DNA from 2 places in the Rhizobacter sp. P2_D12 genome. Region 1 is predicted to be linked to the other one. Evidence: predicted binding sites of a transcription regulator. Region 1 holds the regulator's gene; the other holds the start of a gene.
What was found. The regulator NrdR, encoded in region 1, represses ribonucleotide reductase genes. The targets are predictions, from matches to a motif close to CACNANATNTNGTG.
Positions count from the first base shown of each region.

Region 2: AC1DYN_RS25830 (ribonucleoside-diphosphate reductase subunit alpha) is a predicted target of NrdR. The motif match lies at 3,049-3,062, and genes of this name have one in related genera.

Region 1 is NZ_JBFUEB010000039.1:8,255-22,585, forward strand. It holds gene ybgC (tol-pal system-associated acyl-CoA thioesterase) at 1-105, opposite strand, end outside; gene AC1DYN_RS14990 (TssQ family T6SS-associated lipoprotein) at 164-559, opposite strand; gene AC1DYN_RS14995 (serine/threonine-protein kinase) at 556-2,196, opposite strand; gene AC1DYN_RS15000 (pyridoxal phosphate-dependent aminotransferase) at 2,338-3,528, opposite strand; gene nusB (transcription antitermination factor NusB) at 3,533-4,045, opposite strand; gene ribH (6,7-dimethyl-8-ribityllumazine synthase) at 4,042-4,506, opposite strand; gene ribBA (bifunctional 3,4-dihydroxy-2-butanone-4-phosphate synthase/GTP cyclohydrolase II) at 4,523-5,620, opposite strand; gene AC1DYN_RS15020 (riboflavin synthase) at 5,666-6,292, opposite strand; gene ribD (bifunctional diaminohydroxyphosphoribosylaminopyrimidine deaminase/5-amino-6-(5-phosphoribosylamino)uracil reductase RibD) at 6,309-7,445, opposite strand; gene AC1DYN_RS15030 (hypothetical protein) at 7,469-8,503, opposite strand; gene AC1DYN_RS15035 (hypothetical protein) at 8,503-9,654, opposite strand; gene AC1DYN_RS15040 (PulJ/GspJ family protein) at 9,801-10,430, opposite strand; gene AC1DYN_RS15045 (GspH/FimT family pseudopilin) at 10,442-10,993, opposite strand; gene nrdR (transcriptional regulator NrdR) at 11,131-11,574, opposite strand; gene glyA (serine hydroxymethyltransferase) at 11,578-12,831, opposite strand; ZMP/ZTP riboswitch at 12,896-13,014, opposite strand; gene AC1DYN_RS15060 (transglycosylase SLT domain-containing protein) at 13,033-13,947, opposite strand; gene AC1DYN_RS15065 (UbiD family decarboxylase) at 14,214-14,331, shown strand, end outside.
Region 2 is NZ_JBFUEB010000103.1:2,662-11,431, forward strand. It holds gene AC1DYN_RS25830 (ribonucleoside-diphosphate reductase subunit alpha) at 1-2,763, opposite strand, end outside; gene ampD (1,6-anhydro-N-acetylmuramyl-L-alanine amidase AmpD) at 3,260-3,856, opposite strand; gene AC1DYN_RS25840 (sigma-54-dependent transcriptional regulator) at 3,883-5,463, opposite strand; gene AC1DYN_RS25845 (sensor histidine kinase) at 5,460-7,373, opposite strand; gene AC1DYN_RS25850 (PP0621 family protein) at 7,384-7,623, opposite strand; gene AC1DYN_RS25855 (cytochrome C assembly family protein) at 7,630-8,418, opposite strand; gene ffh (signal recognition particle protein) at 8,520-8,770, shown strand, end outside.

The sequences.
Region 1 (14,331 bases):
GAAGAACTTCAGGTAATTGGCATAGAACACCACGCCGCCGGCGTCGGTGTCTTCCCAGTAGATGCGCAGCGGGTGGATGAAGGCGGGAGTGTCGATGGCAGCCATTGACGCGTACAGCAACAGGGCACGTGGATCGCGCGGGCGTCGCGCGGTCCGGCGCCGATTATGGCTGCACGCGCTTCCAGACCGGGCCCCACACCGGGTGGCCTTGTTCCGACTTGTTCAGCGCGAAGGCCGGATCGGCGAAGCGCGCTGCCCGGAAAGCCGCCTCGCAATCGGCGGTGCGGCTGCTGGTGCAGTAGATGAAGGCGAGGTGCTTCTGCGCCGCCGCCTGGTCGCGCGGCGACACGAGGCCGGTCTTCAGCGCCAGGTTCAGCTGCTTCTCGGCCTCGGGGTACTGGCCGTCCTCGTAGGCGCGGATGCCGCCCTGCAGCGCGCGTTCGGCCGGGCGGGCGATGACGTCGAGCAGGCCGACCGGCGGCGGCGGAGGCGTCTGCGCGCAACCGGCGGCGAACAGGGTGATGAAGACGATGGCCGGTGCGACAACGCTGAGTCTCATGATCCGAATCGGTATTTGAGGTTGACCGGCTGGCCCGGCACGACATGGACCGTCGAACTGTAAGGCGGAAAGTCGTCGTTGCGAATCGTCACCACGTGGCGGCCTTCGTTGAGCGTGAGTTCGTTCAGCGGCGGCGCGGTGCCGACCGGCTTGCCGTCGACCTCGACCTGGCCCCAGGGGCTGATGGCCAGGCGCACGACGCCGGTGGCGACGATGACCGGCGTGGCCGCGGCGGCCCGCTCGCGGGCCTCGCGCGCGCGGCGCTCCTTGGGGGTTTCCTTCGGCTTGCGGGCGGTGTCGGCGGCCGAGGCGGCGAAGACCGGCTCGGGGGCGACGGCGGCAGCCACCGGCACGGCCGCCGCGGCGACGGTGATCGGCGCCGAGGCGCCGGCCGCCGGGTTGGGTGAGGACGCGGCGCTGTCGACCGCGGCAGCCGGGGCGGACGCGGGCACGGGTTCGGGGACCGGTACGGCCGGCGCAGCGGCCACGATGACGGCCGACGCGGCCGGCACCGTGGCGACCACGGGGGCATCACCGTGCTGCGGCATCAGCGTCCACCAGGCCGCGGCGGCAATGCCGAGGCCGGCGGCGGCCACCAGGCCCCAGGCCAGGCGGCGCCGTCCCGCCGGCTGGGCAGCGCCCTCGTCGGCGTTGTCGGCATCGTGCGGGTGTTCTTCGAGCCAGTGCCGCAGCTCGCGCGACAGCGCACGCGCCGAGCGGTAGCGGTCGTCGGGGTTCTTCTCCATCGCGCGTGCCGCGATCTCGGACAAGGCCTTGGGCACGCTGCTGTCGACCTCGTGTGCGGTCGGCGGGTTGTACTCGGCCACCGCGCGCGTGATCTCGGCCAGCGAGTTGCCGCGGAACGGGCGCACGTCGGCCAGCAGCTCGTACAGCACGACGCCGAGCGAGAACACGTCGCAGCGCCGGTCCACCGGCTCCTGGCGCACCTGCTCGGGCGACATGTAGTAGGGCGAGCCGCCGACGATGTCCTCGCCGCTCGCGTCGTGCTGGTGCGCGATGCGGGCGATGCCGAAGTCGAGCACGCGCGGCTGCGTGCGCCCGACCATGAAGATGTTGGCCGGCTTGATGTCGCGGTGCACCACGCCCTTCGAATGCGCATAGGCCAGCGCATCGGCGACGCGCCGCACGATCAGCGCGGCCTGGTGCGCCGACGGGCGCCAGCCTTCGAGGCGCAGCTGGCGCAGGTCGCGGCCCTTCAGCAGCTCCATCGCGATGTAGGCGCCTTGCTCGCTGGCACCGGCGTCGAACACCGTGACGATGTGCGGGTGGCTCAGGCCGCCGGCGGCGCGCGCCTCGTTCAGGAACAGCGAGTTGAACGAGTCGCGCTGCTCGGCCGAGATCTCGAGGTTCAGGGTCTTGATCGCGATCAGCCGCGACAGCAGCGGATCGTGCGCGGCATAGACCACGCCGAGGCCACCTTCGCCGATGCGGTACTTCAGCGCATAGCGGCCGATGTGGCCGATGGTGGGCATCTGGTCGGCCCCGCCCATCGGCGGGTTGGTCGGGAACGCCGCCTGCGGCTGTGCCGGCAGGCCGAGGTCGGTGTCACCCCACTTGGGCGCACCCGGCGACGAATTGGCAATGTCGGATGAAGGATCAGGAACAGGGCCGGGCATGAGGCGGGTCGGTTTTGTGTGGCGGTTGTCCACCACGTGCGCAGCTTAGTCCAAGCGCTTGCGCCCCTGGCTTGAAAAAACCCCGCGTTCTGTGCATTCGTAACACGCCGTTGCGAATCAGGAGACGGGGTGCCGGGCGCTTCAGCGCGAAACCGACAGCAGCTGCTGCAGCCTGTGAACCGCGTCACGCAGCTGCTGCATCGAGCTCGCGTACGACAGCCGGATGTAGCGCTCGGCCGCGTGCGGCCCGAAATCGCGGCCCGGCGTGATCGCGACCTGGGCCTCCTTCATCAGCCGGAAGCAGAAGTCCCAGCTGCTGTCGGCATGCGCCGAGCAATCGGCCCAGGCGTAGAACGCGCCGTCGGGCATCACCGGCACGCGCAGGCCCATCGCATCGAGCGCCGGCACCAGGAAGTCGCGGCGCGCGCGGAACTCGCTGCGCCGGCGTTCGAACTCGGCGATCGACTCGGGTTCGAAGCAGGCCAGCGCCGCATGCTGGGCCGGCGACGACGGGCAGATGTAGAGGTTCTGCGCCAGCCGCTCGACCGGCGCCACCAGCTGCGGCGGCAGCACCAGCCAGCCCAGGCGCCAGCCGGTCATGCTGAAGTACTTGGAGAAGCTGTTGATCGAGATCACGTCGTCGCCGTGCGCGAGCGCGGTGTGGCCGAAGGCATCGTCGAAGCTGAGCCCGAGGTAGATCTCGTCGACCATCGCGAAGCCGCCGTGCGCGCGCACCACGTCGACGATGCGGCCCATCTCGTCGAAGGCGATCGAGGTGCCGGTGGGGTTGGACGGCGATGCCAGCAGCACGCCGCGCGTGGCCGGCGTCCAGGCGGCCCGCACGGCGTCCGCATCGGGCTGGAAACGGTGTTCCGGCGAGGCCGGCAGCAGCCGCGCGATGCCGTCGGCCGCGGCCACGAAATGCCGGTTGCAGGGGTAGCTCGGGTCGGGCATCAACACCTCGTCGCCGCGCTCGACCAGCGCCAGGCAGGCCAGCTGCAGCGCGGCCGATGCGCCGGCGGTGATGACGATGCGCTCGGGGGCGACGTCGACCTGGAAGCGCTCGGCGTACCAGCGGCTCAGCCGCTCGCGCAACGCCGGCAGGCCGGTCGCCTGCGTGTACTGCGTGCGGCCGCCTTGCAGGCAGTCCTGCGCCGCCTGCAGCACGCGCGGCGGCGCGGTGAAGTCGGGCTCGCCGATGTTCAGGAAGATCATCGGCCGGCCACCCCGGGCCGGGTCGCAGGCCGCGGTGCGCGACAGCTCGACCGCCGCCTTCGCGCACTCCATCACGTAGAAGGGCTCGATGTGGTCGAGCCGCCCGGCCAGCTTCATCGCGTCATCGCCGCTGTGCGCGGTACGCCGCCACCTCGACCGGCCGCAGGTCGGCGGCGGCCTTGTCGAGCACGCCGTTCACGTACTTGTGGCCGTCGGTGCCGCCGAAGCTCTTGGCCAGCTCGACCGCCTCGTTGATCGCCACCTTGTACGGGATGTCGATGCAGTGCTTCAGCTCGTAGGCGCCGATCATCAGCACGCCGTGCTCGATCGGCGACAGCTCGGTGGTCTTGCGGTCGACGTGGCGCGCCAGCACCGCGTCGATGTCGGCGGCCTCGGCGATGCAGCCGTGCAGCAGCGCGTCGAAGTGCGCCGCATCGGCCTTGTCGAAGCCTTCCTGCTCGCGCATGTGGGCGTCGATCACGCCGGCTTCGGCACCGGACAGCAGCCACTCGTACAGCCCCTGCAGCGCCGCCTCGCGCGAACGGCGGCGCGACGACTTGGGCGATGGCTTGGCGCCCTTGGCGGCCGGCCGCCTCGCGGCGGGCGCGGGCTTCTTCGGTTCGGTGTCGCTCACGACAGGTCTTCCAGCAGGTTGGCCATCTCGACCGCGACGCGGGCGGCATCGCGGCCCTTCTCTTCGGCGCGGGCCCAGGCCTGGGTCTCGTCCTCGACGGTCAGGATGGCGTTGGCGATCGGGATCTCGTGGTCGAGCGCAATGCGGCTGACGCCGGCACCGCTTTCATTGGCCACGAGTTCGAAGTGGTAGGTCTCGCCGCGGATGATGCAGCCCAGCGCGACCAGCGCGTCGTAGCGGTCGCTCGCGGCCATCGCGTTCAGCGCCACCGGCACCTCGAGCGCGCCCGGCACCGTCACGTGCTTGATGTGCTTGGTGGCGACGCCCAGCTGCACCAGCTCGGCGATGCAGGCATCGGCCAGCGCCTGCGTCAGCTTGTCGTTGAAGCGGGCCTGCACGATGCCTATGCGCAGGTCGGTGCCGTCCAGGTCGGCCGCCTGGCCCTTGTCTGCTGCTTGCATGGGATTCCTGGTTGTCTCAGTGTTCGGGGGCGACGAAGCCGGTGACTTCGAGCCCGTAGCCGGTCATGCTGGGCATGCGGCGCGGGCTGCCCAGCAGCTTCATCTTCGTGACGCCCAGCTCGCGCAGGATCTGGGCGCCGATGCCGTAGGTGCGCAGGTCCATCTGCGCGCGCGAACGGGCCGGGGCGGCAGGCGTCTCCTGCCAGTGCGACAGCAGGGCCTGCACGTCTTCGCCGCAGTTCAGCAGCACGGCGACGCCGCGCTCGGCGGCCTGCAGCGTGGCCAGCGCCTTGTGCAGCGGCCACGAGTGGCTGCTGCCGCGGGTGTCGAGCAGGTCCATCACCGACAGCGGCTCGTGCACGCGCACCAGCACCTCGTCGGCGGTGTCTATCGTGCCGTGGCTGAGCGCCAGGTGCAGCCCGCCGGTGCGGTCGCGGAAGGCGGTGCAGTCGAACTCGCCCTGCGCGGTGGTCAGCGTGCGGCGGCCGATGCGCTCGATCAGGCTTTCGTTGCGGCTGCGGTAGCCGATCAGGTCGGCGATGGTGCCGATCTTCAGGCCGTGCTGTTGCGCGAACACCTCGAGGTCGGGCAGGCGCGCCATCGTGCCGTCGTCCTTCATGATCTCGCAGATCACCGAGGCGGGGCTCAGGCCCGCCATCGCGGCCAGGTCGCAGCCGGCCTCGGTGTGGCCGGCGCGCATCAGCACGCCGCCGTCCTGGGCCTGCAGCGGGAAGATGTGGCCGGGCTGCACCAGGTCGGCGGCCTGCGCGTCGCGCGCGACGGCCGCCTGCACGGTGCGGGCGCGGTCGGCGGCCGAAATGCCGGTGGAGACGCCGGTGGCCGCCTCGATCGACACCGTGAACGCGGTGCCGTGCCGCGTGCCGTTGCGCGTGGCCATCGGCGGCAGCTGCAGGCGTTCGCAGCGTTCGCGCGTGAGGGTCAGGCAGATCAGGCCGCGGCCGAAGCGCGCCATGAAGTTGATCGCCTCCGGCGTCACGTGGTCGGCCGCGAGCACCAGGTCGCCTTCGTTTTCGCGGTCTTCCTCGTCGACGAGGATGACCATGCGGCCGGCGGCGAGCTCGGCGATCAGTTCAGGGACGGGGGAAATGGGCATCCGGTGATTGTATTGGCGTAGCCCGGATGCCAATCCGGGACCGTGTCACGCCGCTGGCGCCGTGGCCAGCATCCGCTCGACATAGCGGGCAATCAGGTCGATCTCCAGATTCACCGCCGAGCCGGCCGCCAGCGTGCCCAGCGTCGTGTTCTCGATCGTGTGCGGGATCAGGTTGATGCTGAACTCGCAGCCATCGGCGCGGTCCTCGACCCGGTTGACCGTCAGGCTGACGCCGTTCACCGCGACCGAGCCCTTGTAGGCCAGGAAGCGGCCGATGTGCGCCGAGGCCAGCACCCGCAGCTCCCACGATTCGCCGACCGGCGCGAAATGCGTCACGCGGCCGATGCCGTCGACGTGGCCGCTGACCAGGTGGCCACCCAGCCGGTCGTGCGCGCGCAGGGCCTTCTCGAGGTTGACCGGGCCCGGCTGCGACAGCCCGGCCGTCTTGTCCAGGCTCTCGGCCGAGATGTCGATCGTGAAGCGCGCTGCGGCTGCGTCGAACGACGTGACCGTCATGCAGGCGCCGTTCAGCGAGATGCTGTCGCCGAGCTGCACGTCGTCGAGGTAGCCGGGGGGGGCCTGCAGCGTCAGTTGCAGGCCGTGGGAGGCGTCGGCGCCCAGCGGGCGGACGTCGACGATGCGGCCGAGGCCGGAGATGATGCCGGTGAACATGGCTGGATTGTCGCAGTCAGAACATTTCCCGCGCCGGCGGCCGGGCGATGATGCGCAGGTCGTCGCCGATGCGCTCGACGCCGTGGAAGCGCAGCGCCGCAGCGTCTTCCAGCCGCTGCAGCGGCCCGAAGGCCGCCAGCTCGCGCCCGGCCCCCAGCAGCTTGGGCGCCAGGTACACCAGGTATTCGTCGACCAGCCCCTCGCGCACGAACGAGCCGTTCAGCTTGTGGCCGGCCTCGACGTGCAGTTCGTTGATGCCGCGCCGGGCCAGGTCGGCCAGCATCGCCGGCAGGTCGACCTTGGCGTTCGGCCCGGGGCGCAGCACCACCTCGGCGCCGGTGGCGGCCAGCGCCTCGGCGCGGCCGGGTTCGGGGGCGGCCGCATACAGCAGCACCTGGCCCGGCGCATCGAGGATGCGGGCGGTGGGCGGCGTGTCCAGGCGCGAATCGACGACGACGCGCAGCGGCTGCCGCGCGGTCTCGACCAGGCGCACGTCCAGCCGCGGGTTGTCGTCGAGCACGGTGCCGACGCCGGTCAGCAGCGCGCCGGCCCGCTTGCGCCAGGCATGGCCGTCGGTGCGCGCCGCCTCGCCGGTGATCCACTGACTGACGCCGTTGTCGAGCGCGGTGCGGCCGTCGAGCGACGCGGCCACCTTCAGCCGCACCCACGGCCGGGCCCGCACCATGCGCGAGAAGAAGCCGATGTTCAGCTCGCGCGCGGCCTCGCCCAGCAGGCCGGATTCGACCTGCACGCCGTTCGCGCGCAGCCGCGCGAGCCCCTGCCCGGCGACCAGCGGGTTCGGATCGGTGACGGCCGAAACCACGCGCGCCACGCCCGCCGCCAGCAAGGCGTCGCAGCACGGCGGCGTGCGGCCGTGATGCGAGCAGGGTTCGAGCGTGACGTAGGCGGTGGCGCCGCGGGTCGCATGGCCGCGCGCCTGCGCATCGCGCAGTGCCATCACCTCGGCATGCGGCCCACCGGCCTGCTGCGTGTGGCCGCGGCCGAGCACCTGGCCGTGCGCATCGACGAGCACGCAGCCCACGCGCGGGTTCGGCTCGGTCAGGCCGATGGCCTGCGCGGCCAGCGCCAGCGCCTCGCGCATCGCGGCATGGTCGGCGGGGGTGAAGCTGGGCTTGGGCGGGGGCATGGGCATGGCGGATTCGTTCGCGCACCTCGTCAGGGCTGGTGCGGCGCGGTGGTCGACGAGCCGTCATTGTGCGGCCCGCCGCCGGGGCAGGGCTGGTCGCCCCGGACCACGAGGTAGTTCTGCTGGCGCAGGTTGCCGCGCACGGCGGTGTAGCGCGCGGGATGCTCGTCGTTGCGGTCGATCGCGCCGCTGTGGTCGAGGTCGGCGCTGTAGCGGCACACGCGCAGGTCGTGTGCGCTGGTGCCGAGGGTCCAGCCCTGCGGCTCGACCCGTACCCGGCCCGACCAGCCGGATGCGGGCAGGTCGGTGATCACGCACGCGTAGCCCGTGAAACGCTCGCCGGCCAGCAGCACCGGCTGCGCGGCGCAATCGGCCGTGCCGCGCGAATCGAGCACGAGCGCGATGCGCAGCGGCAGCGGCGCGTCGGGCGGGTGCGCCGCGTCGGCTGGAACGCCCAGCGAGAACCGCACGTGGCCGCTGATGCTGCTCGCATCGACCGGCTCGCAGCCCGTCGCATCACTGCAGCGCGACACGATCTCGCCGCTGGTGTCGTCGAACAGCCAGGCGATGTCGCCGGCGCCGCGCGGCTGCCAGAGACTGCGGCCGTCGCCCCGGCTGCGGGCGGTGAACGGCACGTCGTCGGAACGACCGAATGGACGCCCGATGACGGCATCCTGCGGCGCGAGGCCGAGCACCGCGTCGTAGACCGTCGAGGCCTGCGCCACCCGCGTGGCGAGTTCGACGCGGTGCGGCTCGCTGGCGCGGTCCGCCCAGTGGACGGCCACGCCGATGTCGCGCCAGGCGGCGGTCGTGTCGATGCGGCGGGTGATCGCATAGGCCGGTGACGGGGTGCTTGCAGCCCGGGCCGGGTCGCGCAGGCGATCGAGCTCCTGCCGCGCGACCTGCGTGGCTTCGCCGTGCCGGCGCGCCGCGTCCGCGGTGTGGTGCAGCAGCGACTGCATGCGCAGCAGCCCGACCGCCAGCAGCGTGACCAGCAGCAGCGCCACCAGCGCATCCAGCAGGGCCATGCCGGCGTCGCGCCGGGGCAGCAGTGGAGCGGCCATCAGAAATCGCGCCAGCTGCCGGGGCGGCGCGCAAAGCTGCCGCAGCAGCCGTGCAGCCGCTGCAGCACCTCGGCGTCGTGTTCGACACGCGTGGCGCCGGCCAGGCGCAGCTCGTGCTCGGCGAGCAGGGCGCCGTGCACGCTGGCCCCGGCATCGTCGTCCCAGGCGGGTGAGCGCAGGTACAGCAGGCCATGCACCTGCACCGGCGTGCGCAGCCGCACCGGCCCGTCGACCACCAGCAGCACCGGGTGCTGCGGCGAGCCGAGTTCAGTGGCGCTGGCCAGCGCCAGGCCGCCTTCCAGCCACACCAGCGGATGGGCGCCGTGCTTGCCGACCCGTTGCAGCAGCGCGTCGTCGCAGGGCTGCGCGCAGTTCAGCACCCGCGCGGCCGGCTGGGCCTTCCAGGCTGCGGCGTCCATCCGGAAGCTGCTCGCGAAGAACTGCGCGGCGCTGAGCGAGGCCAGCACCGGGTCGCCGGCGACGACGATCGAGGCCACCGGCGCGCCGGGTGGGCCGGCCACGTCGGCGACGCCGATGTTCACGACGCCGCCGGCGTGCAGCGCGATCGCGCCGCTGGCAATGCCCTGATGCAGCACCGTCGGCGTACCGTCGAGCGTGAGGGCGCCGCGGGCCGTGATGGCGGCCACCGGCAGCGTGTCGAGGGCCGGCAGGCGTTCGACCTCGGTCCACATGCGCGAGACGGTGCCGGCGAAAGGCGGCCGGCAGCTGGACGCGGTGCTGCAGCCGATGGCCTGCAGCGTCGCGGCAGCGGCGTCCATGCCTTCCAGGCTCAGCACGAAGGCCTGCGAACCATCGCCGGTCGCCGGCGATGCCGCGCCCGGCAACGGGCAACGGCAGGACCACACGCTGTCGGCGAGGCGGCACGAGGGCGATGGCGTGCCGGCGGCGGCGGGCAGGTAGCGGTCGCGGAACGCCAGGCCCTCGTCCGCCGGCTGGCAATCGTCGTCGATCGGGCTGCCTTCGTTGAGCATCGACAGCCCCCACGCCAACCCGGACTCCGCCGCTTCGGCGGCCTGGGCCGCCCGCGTGCGCTGGCCCGAGGTCTTCAGCTCCTGCCACAGCACTTGTGCTGCAACCGCCCAGGTCAGCAGCAACGCGGCAGCTACCCCGAGCACCAGCAACAGGGCCACCGCGCCTTTCGACCGATCCGGCGGATTCACTGGAGCACCTGCGTGCTGCGCACTGCGGCATTCGCCCTTGGGGCGGCCCGGCGGGTTCACTGGAGCACCTGCGTGCTGCGCACTGCGGTATTCGCCCTTGGGGCGGCCCGGCGGGCTCATGCGGGGCACGCGCCGACGACAGCGTCGTTGTGCACGCGCGCCTGCACCTGGGCGCTGCGCCGCAACGCGGTATCGGGCAGGGCCTGCGCCTCGATGCGGATCGTCAGCTGCCGCAGCAGCTGGTACGGGCAGGCGTTCGCGGTACAGGGGCGGCTGCAGAAGCTGGCCAAGCCGATGCGGTCGGCGTGCAGGTCGACGTGAAAGCCGGTGACGCGCATCGTCGACGCATCGGTCAGCGCCTGCCAGCTGCCTTCGCCCAGCGCCATCTCGACGCTGCCGCGGCGCAGGCGGTAGCCGACGTGGGCGCTGCTCGCGGAGGCGGAGGGCGCGTTGGCGTAGGCGATGCTCACGCCGTCGCCGGTGGCCTGCAGCCAGGGGTCGGCGGGCGCTGCCGGCGTCGGCAGGCCGTGCCCGGCGCGCGCCAGGTCGCGCGCGATCAGGTCGGCGGCGGTGCGAAGGTCTTGCGTCAGGCGCGCCTCGGCCAGGCTGCGCCGCGTGTCCTGCAACTGGATGGCCGGCAAGCCCAGGGCCGCCGCGGCGACGCCGAGCATGATCGCCATCGCGACCACCAGTTCGACCAGCGAGAAGCCGCGGCCGGCGCGGGGGAAGGCGGGGGGCGTGCGCATGGGCGGCGGCCTCAGCATGGCGGGTAACCGGCGACGCTGCCCTGCGGCGAGCAGGTGCGCACGCGGCCGAGAACGTTGACGACGTGCTGCAGCGTCCGGCCTCCGGCGCCCACGACCTGCAGGCTGGCCGCCGGCGTGCTGGTGCCGTGCAACGCGTCGAAGCTCATCGTGCCGACGTTGGCGGCCAGCCGGATGCGGCCGGCGGCCGGCAGCGCGACCGCGCGGAGGGCCTGTGCCTCCGCCTTGCATTCGGCCTGGCCGTCGGCGGTGCAGCGGCATGCGTCGACGGCGCCGCTGTAGACGACGTAGCAGGACGCCGGGTCGCCCACGCCGCGAAACCCGACGCGCACGCTCTGCTGGCGTGCCAGCGCTTCGTTGCGGGCGAAGCGCAGGTCCGCCGCCAGCTGGGTGGCCACGCCTTCGAGCCGCCGGCCGTCGACCCACTGCTGCAGCGATGGCGCTGCCAGGCATGCGAGCAGCGCGCACAGCGCCAGGCCGGTCAACAGTTCGACGAAGGTGAAGCCTCGGGCTGTGCGCCCGGATCGGTGTGCCTGTCGATGCATGGAATGTCCCCCTGATGAACGGACGCGGACTTTAGGAAGTGCCGCGCCGCCAGCCACTCCCCCGCTGGGGGGAGTCGGGCTGGAATCCGCCCGCCGATGTACCGGTACGGGCGGGGAGGGAGACGAAATGGACCGGTCTAGATGTCCCGGATCAGCTGCCTGAACTCGTCGACGTCCTCGAAACTCCGGTAGACGGAGGCGAAGCGGACGTAGGCCACCTTGTCGATGCGCTTGAGTTCGCGCATCACCAGCTCGCCGAGCCGGGTCGACGGCACTTCCTTGGAGCCGCTGTTCAGCAGCTTGTCCTGGATGCGCTCCATCGCCGCATCGATCTGCTCGACGCTGACAGGCCGCTTGCGCAGCGCAAGCGTCATCGATGCACGGATCTTGGACGGGTCGAAATCGGCCCGCGTGCCGTCCTTCTTGACGACGGACGGCAGCGCGATCTCGGCCCGTTCATAGGTCGTGAAGCGCTTGTCGCAGCTCTGGCAACGCCGGCGGCGGCGCACGACGTCGCCCTCGTCGGACTCGCGGGTCTCGACGACCTGGGTTTCGTCGTGGCTGCAGAACGGACAGCGCACGGTTCAGCGCGAATAGACCGGGAAGTCGCGCGTCAGCGCGGCCACCTTGGCCTTCACCGCCTCGATGACGGACTCGTCCTGCGGCTTGTCCAGCACATCGGCGATCAGGTGGGCGGTGGCCCGGGCCTGTTCCTCCTTGAAGCCGCGCGTCGTGAACGCCGGGCTGCCCAGGCGGATGCCGCTGGTCACCATCGGCTTCTGCGGGTCGTTCGGGATGCCGTTCTTGTTGCAGGTCATGTGGGCGCCGCCCAGCAGCGCCTCGGCTTCCTTGCCGGTGAGGTTCTTCGGGCGCAGGTCGACCAGCATCACATGGCTTTCGGTGCGGCCGCTGACGATGCGCAGGCCGCGCTCGATCAGCGTCTCGGCCAGCACGATGGCGTTCTTCGCGACCTGCTGCTGGTAAGCCTTGAACTCCGGCGCCAGCGCTTCCTTGAAGGCGACCGCCTTGGCGGCGATCACGTGCATCAGCGGGCCGCCCTGGATGCCGGGGAAGATCGCGCTGTTGATCTTCTTCGCGATGGCCTCGTCGTTCATCAGGATGATGCCGCCGCGCGGGCCGCGCAGGCTCTTGTGCGTGGTCGAGGTCACGACGTCGGCATGCGGTACCGGGTTCGGGTAGACGCCGGCGGCGATCAGGCCCGCATAGTGCGCCATGTCGACCATGAAGATCGCGCCGACCGCCTTGGCCACCTTGGCAAAACGCTCGAAGTCGATGCGCAGGCTGTAGGCCGATGCGCCGGCGATGATCAGCTTGGGCTTGTGCTCATGCGCCAGGCGTTCCATCGCGTCGTAGTCGATCTCTTCCTTCGCGTCCAGGCCGTAGCTGACGACCTTGAACCACTTGCCGCTCATGTTCAGCGACATGCCGTGCGTCAGGTGGCCGCCTTCGGCCAGGCTCATGCCCATGATGGTGTCGCCGGGCTGCAGCAGGCCGAAGAACACCGCCTGGTTGGCCTGCGAGCCGGAATTGGGCTGCACGTTGGCATGCGCGGCGCCGAAGATCTGCTTCAGGCGGTCGATCGCCAGCTGCTCGACGATGTCGACGTATTCGCAACCGCCGTAGTAGCGCTTGCCGGGGTAGCCCTCGGCGTACTTGTTGGTCAGCTGGCTGCCCTGCGCGGCCATCACGGCCGGCGAGGCGTAGTTCTCCGAGGCGATCAGTTCGATGTGATCTTCCTGGCGCCGGTTCTCGCTCTGGATCGCGGTCCACAGCTCGGGGTCCACCAGGGCGACGGTGGATTGGGTGCGGTCAAACATGGCTGGCAGTCCTCTTCAACAGAAGACCCCGGGGCGGATCACGCGAGGCGGGCTCACGTGGCCACAGGGCTGCCCAGGCGAACGGCTGAACCGACCCCGGAAACCCGGAGCCGGCTGCGCTTCCCGGTGGTTCACCACCTCAGGTTCCGCGCCGGAACCCCATCGCCAGTTGCGCAGCCCGCGCAGTGTACCGGAGAGCGTTCAGCGCAGCGATGCGAGACGCTGCGGCAGGTGCTCGTCGGCCGACGACACCGGCGTCGCGCCGGCCGCCGGCGGCTCGGCCTGGGCCGGCGTCACCGGCAGCGCCACCGGCGTCGGCACGACCAGCGGCGCGAACACCGGCACCGACTTTCCTTCGGCCACCAGGCGCAGGTGCTCGCGTTCGGCCAGCACCTTGCCGGCGTAGCCGCCGTCGTCATTCAGGTTGGCCGCGCCGACGTAGAAGCGCAGGCCGGCCTCGACGCCACCGGCGCGCGCAATGCATTCCTTCAGCACCTGGGCGCCGACGCGCAGGTTGGTGACCGGGTCGAAGGCGGCATGGTTGCCGCCGAAGGCCTCGTACTTGTCGTCGTGGACGCGCGTCATCACCTGCATCAGGCCCTGTGCACCCACCGAGCTCTGGGCGAACGGGTTGAAGCTGGATTCGATCGCCATGATCGCGAGGATCAGCGTCGGGTCGAGGCCGGACTTGGCCCCCACCGTCCAGGCTTCCTTGACCAGCCGGCTGACCGGCTCCGGCGCGACGCGGTAGCGCCGCGACAGCCACAGCGCGACGGCGGCCTGCTGCTTGGTCAGGTCCTTCGGGTCGGCGGCGGTGGCGCGGGCGACGGCATCGGGCTCGCTCAGGTCGGCGAGCGCCTCGGCGGTGCCTTCGATGCGGGCGTCGTGGCGGGCCTGCAGCCAGTCGAGCGCCTTGCCCTCGATGGTGTGGCGCAGGTCGGCACGGCCGCCGACGAACAGCACGACCGCGACGATGGCCAGCCCCAGCAGGGCCAGGCCGTTGTGGCTCACTTCAAGCATTCCGTGACCTGCGTCACGGAGAAAGACCGCGCTCGAACGAGCGGCGGTGTCGCGGGCGGCCTGAAGTCCCGCGATCCAATGGCGAAGCGCTGTCATGTCACTCCTTTCAGTCCGTCTTGCATCCCCGCCAGCGCGGCACGAAGGCCCGGTGGCGCAAGAGCGACGGTGATAATCGTCCGAGGACCGGCTCCGGGAGACTCCGGAACCGCTCCGTCGGCTTGCTCGGCGGCAGCGTGTGTCCCGCATCCATCCGCTGATGGTTTGCGGGTTAACCCTGGTCAGTTCTCAGGGTTTGGCGGATTCTAGGAACTTGATTCATAACCGGTCAAGGATAAGGGAATTGAAGTTCATAACGGGAATGTATGAAGTATCGTGACCTGAGGGACTTCATGGCCGGCTTGGAGCGGGCCGGAGAGCTCAAACGCGTCGCCGAGCCAGTCTCGGCGCGGCTCGAAATGACAGCGATCAGCGACTCCGTTC
Region 2 (8,770 bases), on a different contig from region 1:
CACCGTCGATTTCTCGGCGTGCGTGGCGCCCACGGTGCGCAGGTAGTAGGTCGTCTTCAGGCCGCGCGTCCATGCGAGCTTGTAGGTTTCGTCGAGCTTCTTGCCCGACGCGCCGGCCATGTAGATGTTCAGGGACTGCGCCTGGTCGATCCACTTCTGGCGACGCGCGGCGGCCTCGACCAGCCACTGCGTCTCGACCTCGAACGCGGTCGCGTACAGCGCCTTCAGCTCCTCCGGCACGCGGTCGATGCGACGAAGCGAACCGTCGAAATGCTTCAGGTCCATCACCATCACGTCGTCCCACAGGCCGAGCTTCTTCAGGTCGCGCACCAGGTACTCGTTGATGATCGTGAACTCGCCCGACAGGTTGGACTTGACCGACAGGTTGCCGAACGACGGCTCGATCGACGCGCTGACGCCGATGATGTTCGAGATGGTCGCGGTCGGCGCGATCGCCACGCAGTTGGAGTTGCGCATGCCGTGCTCGGCGATGCGGGTGCGCAGCGCGGCCCAGTCCAGCGTGACGCTGCGGTCGACGTCGACGTAGCCGCCGCGGGCTTCGGCCAGCAGGTCGAGCGAGTCGATCGGCAGGATGCCGCGGTCCCACAGCGAGCCGCGGTAGCTGGAATAGCGGCCGCGTTCCGCCGCCAGCTCGGTCGAGGCCCAGTAGGCGTAGTAGCAGACGGCCTCCATCGAGCGGTCGGCGAAGCCCACAGCGTCGTCCGACGCGTACGGCGTGCGCAGCTCGTACAGCGCATCCTGGAAGCCCATGATCCCCAGGCCGACCGGGCGGTGCCGCAGGTTGGAGTCGCGCGCCTTCTTGACCGCGTAGTAGTTGATGTCGATGACGTTGTCGAGCATGCGCATCGCGGTGGCGACGGTCTTCTTCAGCTTGGCGTGGTCGATCTGCATCGCGCCGTCGACCAGCTTCAGGTGGTGCACCAGGTTCACCGAGCCCAGGTTGCACACCGCGATCTCGGTCTCGCTGGTGTTCAGCGTGATCTCGGTGCACAGGTTGCTCGAGTGCACCACGCCCACGTGCTGCTGCGGCGAGCGCACGTTGCAGGCGTCCTTGAAGGTGATCCACGGGTGGCCGGTCTCGAACAGCATCGAGAGCATGCGGCGCCACAGGTCCTTGGCGGGGATCTTCTTGAACAGCTTGATCTCGCCGCGCGCCGCCTTGTCCTCGTAGCGGGTGTAGGCCTCCTCGAAGGCCTTGCCGAACTTGTCGTGCAGGTCCGGGCAGGTAGACGGCGAGAACAGCGTCCAGTCGCCACCCTCCATCACGCGGCGCATAAACAGGTCGGGAATCCAGTTCGCGGTGTTCATGTCGTGCGTGCGGCGGCGGTCGTCGCCGGTGTTCTTGCGCAGCTCCAGGAACTCCTCGATGTCCAGGTGCCAGGTCTCCAGGTAGGCACAGACGGCGCCCTTGCGCTTGCCGCCCTGGTTCACCGCGACGGCGGTGTCGTTGACCACCTTCAGGAACGGCACGACGCCCTGGCTCTTGCCGTTGGTGCCCTTGATGTGCGAGCCGAGCGCGCGCACGTTGGTCCAGTCGTTGCCCAGGCCGCCGGCGAACTTCGACAGCAGCGCGTTCTCCTTCAGGGCCTCGTAGATGCCGTCCAGGTCGTCGGCGACGGTGGTCAGGTAGCAGCTCGACAGCTGCGAGCGCTGCGTGCCGGCGTTGAACAGCGTCGGCGTCGAGCTCATGAAGTCGAAGCTGGACAGCACCTCGTAGAACTCGATCGCGCGCGCCTCGCGGTCGATCTCGTTCAGCGCCAGGCCCATCGCGACGCGCATGTAGAACGCCTGCGGCAGTTCGATGCGCACCTCGTTGACGTGCAGGAAGTAGCGGTCGTACAGCGTCTGCAGCCCGAGGTAGTCGAACTGCAGGTCGCGGTCGGCCTTCAGCGCGGCGCCCAGCTTGCCCAGGTCGTACTGCAGCAGCTTCTCGTCCAGGCGCTCGGCCTGCACGCCCTTCTTGATGAAGCCGGGGAAGTAGTCGGCGTAGCGGGTGTGCATGTCGCTCTGCAGCACCTCCTCGCCGAGGATCTCCTTGCGGATCGTGTGCAGCAGCAGCCGGGCGGTGGCGCGGGTGTAGCCGGGGTCCTTCTCGATCAGCGTGCGCGCGGCCAGGATCGCGGCCTTGTGCACCTCGTCGATCGGCACGCCGTCGTACAGGTTGCGGCGCGTCTCGGCCAGGATCGGCTCGGGCTTCACGTCGGCGCCCAGGTCGGCGCAGGCCGACTCGACGATCACCTGCAGGCGCGCCATGTCCAGCGGCACGCGCTGGCCGCGGTCGAGCACCATCATCGCCGGCTCGGCGGCGGCCGTCGCCGGGTGGCCCTGCTTCGCGCGTTCCTGCGAGCGGCGCTCGCGGTACAGCACGTAGGCACGCGCGACCTCGTGGTGGCCGCCGCGCATCAGGCCGAGTTCGACGTGGTCCTGCACGTCCTCGATGTGGAAGGTGCCGCCGCCCGGGCGCGAACGCAGCAGCGCACGCACCACCGACTCGGTCAGCCCGTCGACCGTCTCGCGCACGCTGGCCGAGGCCGCGCCCTGCGTGCCGTGCACGGCCAGGAAGGCCTTCATCAGCGCGACGGCGATCTTGTTGGGTTCGAAGGACACCACCGCGCCGTTGCGGCGGATGATCTGGTAGCCCTGGTACGCGGAGGCGGAACCCGCGGGGCCGGTGCCGCTGCGAGCAGCGGTCGTGGAAGAGCTGGTGGCGGCGGTGGGAGTGACGTTGCTGACTGCTTGCATGGATACCCCTTCTTGTGGTCTGTCGACGCGAATCGATTCAATGTCTGGCGCTCACGCCGGACCAACCCCCACAGCCCATGACTGCGGCGCGCCCCCGGCGCTGAGCCGCCGATGACGCATGACTGGAACGGTGAAGAGCGATGAGCGGGTGTTGAGGCTGTGGAACTTCTTGCCAACATGCGAGGCCCGGATGCCGATGCCGCCTGCAGTGCAGACCCCTGGAATCCAGGTGACGAGGGCGGGCATGGGCCAGAGGATGTTGGGACAAAAGGATACCACGAAGGACACTATATCTGGGGGTCGGGCACCCTTCAAGCACTAGCTGTAGCGTCCCCCAAGCCCTTGGGGGAAGCAGGCCGCGCACCACGGAGCGGCGTGCGCGGCGTCGGCTCCCATCCACGCTGCGAATGGATGCGGGCAGCGGCACGCGGCTTGGCGCTGCGCGCGATTTGCGCCCGCAGCGCGCGTGGACACTGGCTCTCGCAGCGTGCGCGGCTCAATGCGGATCGCGCAGTCCCTCGGGAAAATACCGACCGGCCCAGCGCAGGCCGTGGCGCACGCGCGTCCAGTCGAAGCCTGGACCGGGATCGATCTTGCGACCCGGCGCGACGTGCTCGTGGCCGGCCACCGATTGCAGCGGATAGCGCTGTGCAAGCGCGCGCAGCAAGGGCAGCAGCGCGTCGTACTGCGCGTCCTCGAAGGTCTCGCCTTCCAGCCCTTCGAGCTCGATGCCGATCGAGAAGTCGTTGCAGTTCTCGCGCCCGTTCCAGGCCGAGCGACCGGCATGCCAGGCGCGCTGCCCGCACGCGACGAACTGCAGCAGTTCGCCGTCGCGCCGGATGACGAAGTGCGACGACACCTGCAGGCCGCGGATCTGCTGGTAGTAGGGGTGCGCGTCCCAGTCGAGCCGGTTCGAGAACAGCCGCTCGATCGCTTCGCCGCCGTATTCGCCGGGCGGCAGGCTGATCGAATGGATCAGCGCCAGGTCGATCGCCGTGCCCGCGGGCCGCGGCCCGAAGTTGGGCGATTCGCAACGACGGGCCAAACCGCACCAACCTTCGTCATCGATTACCGCCCCCGATAACCCGGCCATTATTCCAACCAGAATCGCCAGGGTGTTCAGGCGCTGTCGCCGCTGCGCTCGCCATCGACCGGGTCGTCGGTGCCGCCGACGTTGACGCCCAGGCGCGCCATCCGGTAGCGCATCTGGCGCAGCGACAGGCCCAGGCTCGCGCCCGCCGCGGTGCGGTTGTAGCGGTAGCGCTCGAGCGCGCGCTCGAGCACGTCGCGCTCGATGTCGTCGAGGTAGGCGGCCAGGTCGGTCGGCAGCGGCGCCTGCACCGGCACGGCGGCCGCGCGGGCCAGCTCGGCGGCCGGTGCCGGCTTGGCCGACACCACCGGCGTCGCATCGAATTCGGACGCCTCGCTGTCGCTGAAGACCAGTTCGGACACGCCCAGGTCGGCCACATCGATCACGTCGCCCACCGTCAGCGCGACCGCACGGTGCAGCAGGTTCTCGAGCTCGCGCACGTTGCCGGGGAAGCTGTAGCGGCTGAGCTGCACCATCGCATCGCGCGTCAGCCGCGGCGGCGGCGACACGCCGGCATCGCGCGCGATGCGGTCGAGCACGCGCTCGCAGATCGACGGCAGGTCTTCGAGCCGCTCGCGCAGCGGCGGCACGCGGATCTGGATCACGTTGAGCCGGTAGTACAAGTCCTGGCGGAACTTGGCGGCCTGCACCTCGGCGCCCAGGTCCTTGTGGGTGGCGCTCAGCAGCCGCACGTTGACCGGCTGCTCGACCACCGCCCCGACCGGGCGCACCGAGCGCTCCTGGATGGCACGCAGCAGCTTGCTCTGCATCGCGAGCGGCAGGTCGCCGATCTCGTCGAGGAACAGCGTGCCGCCGTTGGCGGCCTGGAAGAAGCCTTCGCGGTCTTCGGCCGCGCCGGTGAAGGCGCCCTTGCGGTAGCCGAAGAACTCGGCCTCGAGCAGCTGCTCGGGGATCGCGCTGCAGTTGACGGCCACGAAGGGCTGCGCGCCGCGCGGGCTGATCTCGTGGATGGCGCGGGCCACCAGTTCCTTGCCGGTGCCGGACTCGCCGTTCACCAGCACCGGCGCCATGCTGCGCGCCACCTTGTCGATCAGCTGGCGCACCTGCTGCATCGCCTGCGACTGGCCGGCCATGCGCGCGAGCGCCTGGCTGACCGGCCCGCTGCTGGCCGGCGGCACCGGCAGCGTCGCGAGCACCGGCGCCGGGCGCGGCGCAGCCGGCGTGCCGTTCTCGGACGGCAGGCTCGACGGCACCATGGTCGGCACCGTGGGCGCGCTGCGGCCGAGTGCCGACGCGACGACGGCGCGGAACTGCTTCAGGTCGACCGGCTTGGTCAGGTAGTCGTAGGCGCCGGCCTTCAGCGCCTCGACCGCGTTCTCGGCCGAGCCGTAGGCGGTGATGACGATGGCCTTCTCGCGCCGGTTGCCTTCTTCCAGCCGGCGCAGCAGGTCGAGCCCGGTGCCGTCGGGCAGCCGCATGTCGGTGATGACCGCGCTGTAGGTGCGGTCCTTCAGGTGCAGCAAGGCATCGTCCACCGTGCCGGCGGTCTCGACGTCGTAGCCCTCGCGCAGCAGCGTCAGCTCGTACAACGTGCGCAGGTCGGGTTCGTCGTCGACGACCAGCAGGCTGAAGTGGGAAGGCGAACTCATGATGTCAGGTGCAGTCGGGTCTCGGGCGCTTCGGCGCCGGCCAGTGGTTTGCGCCGCATCGCGACGAAGAATTCATTGCGGTTCGGCTCGCTGGACGCGCGCAGCCGGTAGTCGATGCGGGCGCCGTAGCGCTCGCACAGTTCCCGGCAAATATACAAGCCCAGGCCGGTACCGCGGCTGCGTGTGGAGAAGAAAGGCTCGAACAGGTAGCGTTCGACCTCGGGCGGGATCGGCTCGCCGTTGCTCGTGACGCTCAGCACCACGTGCACGTCGTCGCGCGCCGACAGCGCCAGCCGCACGCCGCCCGGCACCGGTTGCGCATGGCGCTTGGCGTTGTCCAGCAGGTTGATCATGACGCGGCGCAGGTGCTCGGGGTCGAACACCACGCCCAGCGGTTCGTCGGGCAGCTTGACGCGCAGCAGGCTGTCGCCGCCGATCGGCATCTCGGCGGTGCGCGCCCATTCGCTGCAGACGGCGGCGACCAGCGCGGTGGCATCGATCGGGCCGCCGTCCTGCACCTCGCTCGGCGCCACCTCCATCACGTCGTCGACGATGCGCTTGAGGCGCGCGGTGTTCTCGGTGACCATGCGCGTCAACTGGCGCTGCGCCGGCGTGGTGGCGTCCTCGGCGAGCAGCGCGTTGGCCTGCGAAATGGCGGCCAGCGGGTTGCGGATCTCGTGCGCGATGCCGGCCGACACCCGGCCCATCGCGGCCAGTTTCTCCTGGCGCGTGCGTGCCTGCATGCTGCGCACGTCCTCGATGAACAGCACGCACAGCTCCTCGCTCGGGTCGGGCGCCTGGCGCCGCGTGAAGCGCACCCGCACCCGCAGCGTGCGCGGCGGGCCGGATTCGAAATCGAGCACGACGTCGCGCCCGCCTTCGGGCCAGGTGGCCTCGGCGAAGGCGCGCTCGACCGCCTTCACGAGCGCGCCCCACGCATCGACGCCCTGCAGCTGGAACGGCGCCTCGCGCGACACGCCGTTGGGCGCCAGCAGCGCGCGCGCGGCCGGGTTGGCGGTGCGCACGCGGCCGCGCCGGTCGACCACCATCACGCCTTCCTGCATCTCCTCGATCACCAGGCGGTTCAGCTGCGCCTGCTGGCGTGCCAGCTCCAGGCTGCCGCGCGCGGTGAGTTCCTCGCGCGCCAGGCGCCCGGCCAGTTCGCCGGCCAGCAGCGTGATGACGAAGAAGCCGCTGCCGGCCAGGCCCGCCTGGGTCATCATCGCGGTGATGTCGCCGACGCCGGCCAGCACCGACAGCCAGGCGACGCCCAGCAGCGCCAGGGTCACGACCGAGGCGGTGGCCAGCGCCATCAGGCGCGGCGTCAGCACCCCGGCCATCAGCACCGGCAGCACCAGCAGCGCGACGTAGTTCAGGCCCGAGGCCGGCGCCAGCCAGTGCAGCGCGCCGAAGCAGACGATGTCGACGCCGATGGTGGAGATCCACTGCGGGCTGCGCAGCCGCGCCAGCTCGCGCGGGGCGGCCGTGCGGCGGTAGCGCGGCAGCACCCACATGCTGAGCGCGAGCGCCGCGTAGGCGACGCTGACGGCCACCACCGGCAGCGCCGGCCGCACGCCGAACACCGTGGCGACCACCATCGCCGCGACCAGCGCGACGCCCAGCGCGGCCCGCGCGCTGATGAAGGCGCCGTAGATGCGCTGGAAGGCGGTCTGCCCGGAGCCGATCAGGCGGCGCGCCTGGCGCGTCAGGAAATTGCTGTCGGCCTGCGCCTGCACCGCCTGCCAGTTGCCGTCGTAGCGGGAGTCGTCCTCGGCCCAGCCTTCGCGAACATGGGTGTCCTCGTCGCCACCGAGGGCGCCGAACCAGGACTCGTGCGTGGGCCGCGTCGACGCGCGGCCGGAGCGGCGGTCGTTGCGGCGGCGTTCGGGCTTGGCCGGCGCGGTGCTCATGCTGCGCCGCTCATGGCTTGCCCTGCCCGCCTTCGAAGGCGGCCCGGTGCGCCTCGCAGCAGAAGGCACCGCCGCGGCCCGGCAAGGCCTCCGCCTTCGGCAGGTGCACGCCGCACTGGGCGCAGGCGACCATCGTGTCGGGCAAGGCATCGGCCGGCGGCGGCGGCGCGACCGGCTTGCGACCGCGGCCGCCCCGCGCGATCCAGACGATCAGCGCCACGATCACCAGCAGGACGATGAACTTTCCCATGAGACCTCAGACGGCGGTGCGGTGCAGCACCACTTCGAACACGAAGCGCGAGCCGACGTAGGCCAGCAGCAGCAGCAAGGCACCGGCGTACAGCCAGCGCACCGCCCGGCGCCCGCGCCAACCGAGCAGCTGGCGGCCGATCAGCAGGCCGGCGAAGACCAGCCAGCCGAGCACCGACAGCGTCGCCTTGTGGTCCCAACGCCAGGGCGTCGTGAACCACCAGCCCAGCAGCAGCGTGGCCGACAGCAGCGCGAAGCCGGCGGTGACGAACTGGAAGGTCAGGCGCTCGAGCTGCAGCAGCGGCATGCCGGCACCACCGCGCGGCGCCGCCTGCTTCAGGTGCGAACGCATGCGGCGTTCGGCGGTGTCGAGCATCACCGCATGCAGCACCGCGGCGCCGAACAGGCCGTAGGACGCGATGCCCAGCGCCCAGTGCAGCGGCGCCCAGCTGGAGGTGGCCTGGGGCCGGAACTCGCCGGGGAAGATGGCTGCCAGCACCACCGCCGCGGCGCCCAGCAGCCCGAGCCAGCGGCGCACGCCGGGCAGCGGCACCCAGCGGCTCTCGACCGCGTACACCGCGATCACCATCCACAGCGTGGCCGACAGCGCCGGCGCGAAGCCGAAGCGCGCGCCCGACACCGGGCTGCCGATGCCGGCCATGTCGACCACGATCGCCAGCGCATGCGCCAGCCAGCCGGCGATCAGCGCGCGGCGCGGCGCGGCGCTGTCCCTTTCGCTCAGCAGCACCGCCGCGGCGTAGGCCAGCAAGGCCAGTGCGCTGGGCACCCACAGCATCCATGACGACGGCGTGCTCAATGCGTTGCGACCCTGGGCGATAAACTCATGGTCCACAGTGTACTTTCGCGGGCCGCCTCCGCCGCGCGCCCGCCCGCCCCATGGCTTCCACCCTGACCGATCGACTGAGCCGGCTCGTCAAGACGATGCGCGGCCAGGCCCGCATCACCGAGAGCAACGTGCAGGACATGCTGCGCGAGGTGCGCATGGCCCTGCTCGAGGCCGACGTCGCGCTGCCGGTGGTGCGCGATTTCATCGCCCGCGTGAAGGAGAAGGCGCTGGGCGAGGAAGTGGTCGGCTCGCTGTCGCCCGGGCAGGCGCTGGTGGGCATCGTCAACCGCGAGCTGGCGGC